One region of the Peribacillus sp. B-H-3 genome, then DNA from elsewhere that is predicted to be linked to it. Evidence: riboswitches for the same ligand, from Rfam matches in the RefSeq annotation. Region 1 holds a riboswitch; the other holds the start of a gene.
What was found. A riboswitch is a leader RNA that binds a small molecule or an ion and turns the genes downstream of it on or off. The one in region 1 is predicted to bind thiamine pyrophosphate.
Positions count from the first base shown of each region.

Region 1 (3,634 bases):
GAATCCAGGAGCTTGATCAGCCACTGTGCAACCTTGCCGAATTCCTCAGAAGCATACATTGAGACCCATTCACCGTATAAAGGATGTGCGTCAGAGCCAGGGTATTTTTTTTTGAGCATTCTCCCGATTTCCCAGTAGCTCCACATACATGGTAAAAGAGCTGCAGCTAATTCTGCAAGGGATCCATTTTGTCCTGCATTAAGCATGTATCCTGTGTATGCAAGGTTTGTTGGGGTAGGTGAGGAATCTTCCAAATCACGGCAGCTTATACCAAATTTTCTTGCGTAGTTCCGGTGCAGCTCCATTTCACCGTGCAGTGTCTCATTCAGAATCCCGGAAAACTCACTCATCGTCTGAAAATCACGGGCTTTTAAGACCCCTAGAGCAAATAGCCTGCTGTATTCAATTAAAAAGATATAATCCTGCTTCATATATCTGATAAAGGCTTCTTCAGGCAATTCACCAGTGCCAATACCGGTAATAAATGGATGATGGTGTGTTTTTGCCCAAATTTCCTGTACATTCCGATGCAGTGTTTGAGTAAATGTCATTCCTTACCCTCCTTTTTGGTGTTGCACCATTTCGAAATAAATAATGCCATGACCTTCATATAATCGATTAATTGCCGAAATTCAATTTTTTCGTTTACCGCATGTGCATCTTCAAGCTTTCCAGGTCCAAAGATGACTGCAGGAATACCTTTATGGCCAAACCATCCAGCATCATTAACAGTCTGAGACATGCCAGTACGCGGTTTCTCTGTTAATTGCTCGTTGAATGATGACATTAGCGTTTGGGTTCCTCTATGATTTAGGTCAAGCTCCAGTGAAGGAAAGATTTCTCCCCTATCCTCAAGCATGGATTTCCCTCCCCATTTAAAAACCGGCATATTTTCACTAAGCCAGGGATCAGAAGCAGCCACACGCCTTACATGATTTTCTATATCCTTTATGATTTTTTCATGATTTTCATCAGGATAAAAATGTACTGTTATCCAGAGTGAACACCTATCTGCAATGAATGCGGCATGCCGCCCTCCTTCAATAACTGCAGGGTTTATCGTATTGGAGCCGGGAGGGAAACCAGCATACGACTTTGTCACAGCCCAGTGGCGTTCCAATTCCTGAAGGCTTTCTATAATCTTCATCATTTTTTCAATGGCACTTGCTCCGAAAATCCCTCCGCCTGCAGTATTCATCCTTGACCGGAGTCCATCATGAAAAGTTTCTTTGCCCTGAATGGTTATCCAGCCTGTTATAACACCTCCCTGTCCCTGAATATGCATATCACTTGTATCAGCAACAATAGCGAAGTCTGCTGTATAGCCCCTCTCGATGCAGGAAAGTGTGCCAGTTTCTCCTGCCTCCTCACCAGTAACAGATTGAAATTGCAGATCGCCATTGAGAGGGATTTCAAGCTCTTTTAGGAGCTTAATGGCCATCAGGGAGGCAGCGATACCTCCTTTCATATCTGCAGCGCCTCTGCCATATAGATAGGGACCCTTCAGGCTTGCAGTAAATGGATTATTATCCCACCCGCAAATATCCCCCGTTTCCGCCACATCCACATGTCCGTTAATAATTAAACTGTTATATGTATTGCTTGATTTTCCCGGCATAACGCCAGCAACGTTCCAATCGCCGGGATAAAGTTCCCACTTCTCAGTTTGAAAACCGAGTTCTTTTAAGTAGCTGTCCATATAATCCTGGATGCTGGCTGTGTTTCTGGCAGGGGGGCTAATTGTCGGAAAAGCTATGAGCCGGGTTAAAAGCTGCAGCAGTTCCTCGCTCTTTTCTTCAGCTTTTTGTGAAATGATGCTGGCTAATGCGCTGTAACCCTCCATGTTATACATCTCCTTCGTTTGAAATATGAAAAGCCCGCTCCTGAAATAGGGAGCGGGCGGAAAGGCAATGCCAATATAAAAGATGACAAAAACGTTTCTTTCAGCTTCCCTACGCTGGTATGATCCAGATCAGGTTCAAAGGGTTTAGAACAATTGTTCAGTCTCAGCCAATGGCTCCCCTAGTGAAATTCGTACATATGTAATTTTTCATTAAGAAGGTTTTTATAATACCTTTTAATGTGAATCTAAGATAGCATACTAAAAAAAAGTTGTAAAGAATAATTCCTTTTCATGGCTCCTGCTTTCCTGTGTTTAATTCAGCTGAATATCTTAATTTCTGGCCATGTTTGATCCCAGCCTTTCTTAGCCCTGCGATCCTTGTAAACCTGATGATAAGGACCAGACTTGGAAAAAAGGGGGGTGGGCCTCACCTCTAGTGCCAGAAGATCATTAACACCCCAGGGTGCAGCCAGTTCCACTTTGCCTTTTTCATTGAAACGGACTCCCAGTGCTGTGGCTGTTTCAGGAAAATTAGACATAGCCTCATATGATGAGGAATAGGGCTCCATGTGATTCACTTTATGCATCCTGGCTTGATTTTTAACAGACCAGGGCAAGTCAGGGAGAATTTTGCCAAGTCTCAGCTCCAGCTCTTTTTCATAATCTTCTTGTATATTCGTTTTATCAAAATAAATCACATCAATATCAGGAAGCTGCGTTTTTATTGTATAGCCGTGCAGCACATCCCAAACCTTTGAGCGGACAAAGCCTGCACATATCCACCAGTCAGGCAGGTTAAGCTGCCCGGCGGCCTGCAGTACGCTAAGCATCCAGGAATCTCTTTCAACTAAAAAAACAATGTCTTTTCCGCTTTTCATCTTTTCTCTCCTTGCTGGATAATGGCTTGTTTAAATATAGAAGATTCTCACTAAGGATTATTCCTGTTCATGCTATAAACCATGTCACCATTTCATGACAAAGCCAGCCGAAGAAAATATCACTATTTTATCTTACTGCTTATCTATCTTTTATGGTATAATATGGGACAAAGTTAAATTGTTTTTTCATGGTAATTCGTATTTTTTTAAAGTCTTGAATATAATTAAAAAACAAGCGCCTTTAACGTGCTTGCGCTTGATTAAAAATGGCCGCAGCACTGCCAATACTGCGGCCAAACATGAATCGCAAGTGAGCGCTGCCTTATGCACAGAGTTATTTTTTGCCCGTCCGCCTATCAGGGCGGGTTATTTTTTTACAGCCGATGCAATTTGAACAATAACGCCAAATAACACCACAACAAATGTCGCAGTTGCAAGGTCCATAATCTCACCCTCCCCTCTGGAAGGAAGACACCGCTCACTGCTTCAACATGCCTTTATTATCATTGTAACCAAAATATTGAAATCAGCAAACTAAATTTTCGGAAAATTTATTTTTCATAAAAGAGATACAAGCAGCCTGCATCCATACTTTTGAATTGGGATGCGTGAAATTACCCCTAATTTTAATGTACTACATATACTTTTTTGCGGCTAAACTTTTTGACTTTACTTTCTTGCATCCGCAATAACTTCCAGGTCTATGTAACTATCTTGCCTTGTTGTTTTGGTCTTTGACTTGTTATGGAGCCTTATCCCTATATAAAGCCTTCGTATCAGATTTCAGTTCGCCGAGCAAAATTTTATTCCTCGGTTCCTCCAGCCACTAAGGTACCTTGCGCCTCCTTAGTGGCTGGCCGAAGTGTGCACCCCGAGGCGGGCTTTTACCGACTAGATAATTGCCATGCCTGAT
Region 1 covers NZ_CP183879.1:2,888,939-2,892,572, forward strand. Annotated here, with positions in the region: gene tenA (thiaminase II) at 1-551, opposite strand, end outside; gene ACN6MY_RS14395 (acetylornithine deacetylase) at 548-1,843, opposite strand; TPP riboswitch at 1,932-2,034, opposite strand; gene ACN6MY_RS14400 (nucleotidyltransferase family protein) at 2,161-2,721, opposite strand.

Region 2 (3,634 bases), 390 kb from region 1:
AGGAGCCAGGCTCTCACGCAGGCTGGGGGACTGGCAGGTGATATCCTGGGCTCTTGTTCTGTCGCTGCCCATTATGCTACTGCTCTCATTGTATTTATCTCCGGTCACGTGGAAGGGCATAGGCCATCCTGCCTTCTTCAGCCTTGGTTATGTCAGCATATTCAGCATGCTTGTTGGCTTTGTGTTCTGGTATCGAGGACTTGCCCAGGGCGGCATAGCAGCAGTCGGACAGCTGCAGCTTCTCCAGCCTTTCTTTGGACTTCTGCTTGCTTCTGTAATTCTCCATGAGAAAGTCAGCTGGCTGCTTGTCGCAGTGAATATTGCCGTTGTATTTTGTGTGGCAGCTGCCAGACGGTTCTCAAAGAAACCGGGAGTTCCTTTAAATAACGAGCCCTGACAAAATTAGTACGCAGGGCATTCGGGGCAGTCTGGGATTATTATTGTGAACAACATTCGGTGCCTGTCAAACAAGGATAAGAGGTTTTTCATTTGGAATGAAACGTTTGGCAATCATACAAATGAATAATGGAATATGACAGTCCCTGTTGGTGGGGCTGTTTTTTTAAAAAATAAAATATCCAGTAAAAAACAGGTGAGTATTTTTGTTTTGTGAATGAAATGATATAATCCAACTATCAAAACAAAGAATATCCAAAAACAAACAAACATAAATAAAGTATAGGATGGTGTATGGAGTGCTTGTAGCCGAACGTCAACGAAAGCTTGTAGAGTTAGTCAATGAGAGGATGAGTGTCCGGGTAACCGAATTGAGCAAAATTTTTTCAGTCACGGAAGAGACAATCCGCAGAGATCTGGAAAAGCTGGAAAAGGAAAACCTGCTGAGGAGAAGCCATGGAGGCGCTGTAAGTGTACAAAAAGAAGAGTCTGAGATTTCCTATGTAGAAAGAGAAATCAAGAATGCCTCAGAAAAAAAGCGAATTGCCCTCCAAGCAATCCAACTGATTGAAGAAGGAGATCAAATCGTGCTGGATGCCAGCACGACGGCCTGGTATATGGCAAAGGAGCTGCCGGATATGCAGCTGACCGTGCTGACCAATTCCATCAAAGTGGCCGTAGAGCTCAGCAAAAAAGAACAGATACGTGTCATTTCTACTGGAGGGCAGCTTCTTCCACAGTCCTTATCCTATGTTGGTCCGCTCGCAGAACGCTCGCTCTCCAGCTATCATGTCAATAAGACCTTCCTCTCCTGCAAGGGAGTCCATCTCGAAAGAGGGCTGACAGATTCGAATGAATTCCAGGCGCTGTTAAAAAAGCATATGTTGAACATCGCTGACCAGACGATCCTACTGGCAGACGCCAGCAAATTCGGGGTGCGCACCTTCGCGCACATCACCGACCTCTCCAATATCAGCCTGGTCATTACGAATGGAGAGATTGAGGGATTGTATGAAGATGGATTGAAGGAGAAGGGAATTCAGGTTCAGACGGTGTAATTAGTGGCGCATGCAGGCAGTGTTCTTGGGACCAAAACTGCGGCGGATCCGTTAGGAAATGGTTTAGAGGAAGGGTCTCAAGACCAAAATGAAGGCCGATCAGATGAAAGCTGGTTCAGAGACGGGTTCACAGGAACAAAAATGAGCACTTCTCGAAAAAAGGTTTATGGAAGGAATTAAGAACAAGCCCAAGGTTTAGAATTGAGCATACCATAAAGGAGGACAACCCTTTGATCCAGAGATCCATCTGCATTTTCCCTTCTTTTAAAAAAATAGAGCAAATTCATAATCCTTTCCGATTTGGTAATAAAGTTATAAAATAAAAGATAACAACCGTATATAGCATTCTACTAGGGGAGCCTGTATTCCAGGCTGAGAAAAAAGCGAAGGAGCTTTTTGACCCTTATGGACCTGATCTGGATCATGCCAGCGGAGGGAAGTAGTTTTTTAGTGAATAAAACTAGGACCTTTCTGTGTCCTAGTTTTTTTATATTAGAGGAGGAAGCAAATATGAAGATATCAGAACAAACTGTATTGGTAACAGGTGCGGGAAGGGGTTTGGGTGCTGCCATAGCAGCCGCTTTTGCAAAAGAAGGGGCAAATGTGGTGATTAATTATTATAAGAGCAAAGAAAAAGCCGAGGAGCTTGCCAAGAATTTAGGGAACAAGGTTATTGCCATAAAGGCGGATGTTCGGGACAAAAATGAAGTTCATGAAATGGCTGCTAAAGCAAAGGAATACTTTCATACCGGAATCACAACCATTGTGAACAACGCTTTGATCGATTTTCAGTTTAATCCCCTTACCCAGAAGAATGTTTTTGAGTTGGAATGGGACGGGTTCAACACTCAATTTGAGGGAAGTATAAAGGGTGCTTTAAACACGGTACAGGCATGTGCGGCTGATATGAAGGAAATGGAGTTTGGGCGGATCATCAACATCGGCACCAATTTGTTTCAGAATCCAGTGGTTGCCTATCATGAATACACTACCGGCAAAGCAGCACTGCTGGGCTTTACCCGCAATCTTTCGAAGGAGCTCGGACAGTACGGCATCACGGTCAACATGATTTCCGGAGGCCTTCTTCAGCAGACGGATGCAAGCAGTGTTACGACTGAAGAGGTGTTTGGAATCATCCGGTCTGCGACTCCGCTAAAAAGAGTAACAACACCTGAGGAATTGGCGGATACTGCACTATTCTTCTCATCTCCATGGGCACGGGCAGTCACGGGGCAGAACCTGGTGGTGGATGGAGGATTGGTGATGGATTGATATGGATGAAGGGCGCTTCTTAAATGGGCGCTTTTTCTTTACCATGTCTTTCAGACTATTTTGACAAAAGAGGCTGTTTGATAGGATAATGTAAAAATACTCAAGTATATGAACTATGAACTTCATAAAGGAGGAACCCATGAAATTTGCAAAGAGAATGGAACTGTTTGGGGAAAGTATTTTCACTAAGCTGACAGAAATCCGGAGAAAACGTGAGGTGAAGGGGGAGCCTGTATTTGATCTAAGCATCGGTACGCCCAATATCCCGCCGGCCAGACATATCATTGAGGCTATGTCCTCGGCAGCATTCGATGAAAGGAATTACATATATGCGATTAACGACCAGAGTGGCATGCTGAAAGCGGTGAGCGGCTGGTATCAGAATAGATATCATGTTGAACTTGATCCAAAAACAGAAATTTGTTCATTATTAGGCTCCCAGGAAGGACTCACCCATATTTCATTATCGATTGTAGATGAGGGAGATCTGGTGCTGGTCCCGGATCCAGCTTATCCTGCCTTTATTCACGGACCGCTGCTTGCAGGAGCTGAGCTATATTATATGCCACAGAAAAAAGAGAATGGAAATGTGATCCGGCTCGACGATATCCCGGCGGAGATAGCAGAAAAAGCCAAACTTATGCTGGTGTCTTATCCCAATAATCCTACTGCTGCAGTGGCACCCGATTCTTTTTATGCCGAATTAGTGGCATTTGCAAAAAAATATGACATCATCATTCTTCATGATAATGCCTATAGTGAGCTTGTATTTGACGGCCTGAAAGGCAAAAGCTTTCTTTCGTTTCCGGGTGCAAAGGAAGTCGGTGTGGAATTCAATTCCTTATCCAAAAGCTATGGCCTTGCAGGGGCCAGGATTGGTTTCTGCGTAGGGAATAAAGAGGTTGTGG
Region 2 covers NZ_CP183879.1:2,501,986-2,505,619, forward strand. Annotated here, with positions in the region: gene ACN6MY_RS12430 (DMT family transporter) at 1-397, shown strand, start outside; gene ACN6MY_RS12435 (DeoR/GlpR family DNA-binding transcription regulator) at 696-1,454, shown strand; TPP riboswitch at 1,797-1,909, shown strand; gene ACN6MY_RS12440 (3-oxoacyl-ACP reductase) at 1,965-2,726, shown strand; gene ACN6MY_RS12445 (aminotransferase class I/II-fold pyridoxal phosphate-dependent enzyme) at 2,866-3,634, shown strand, end outside.
Region 2: another riboswitch for thiamine pyrophosphate. It lies ahead of ACN6MY_RS12440 (3-oxoacyl-ACP reductase); the one in region 1 lies ahead of ACN6MY_RS14395 (acetylornithine deacetylase).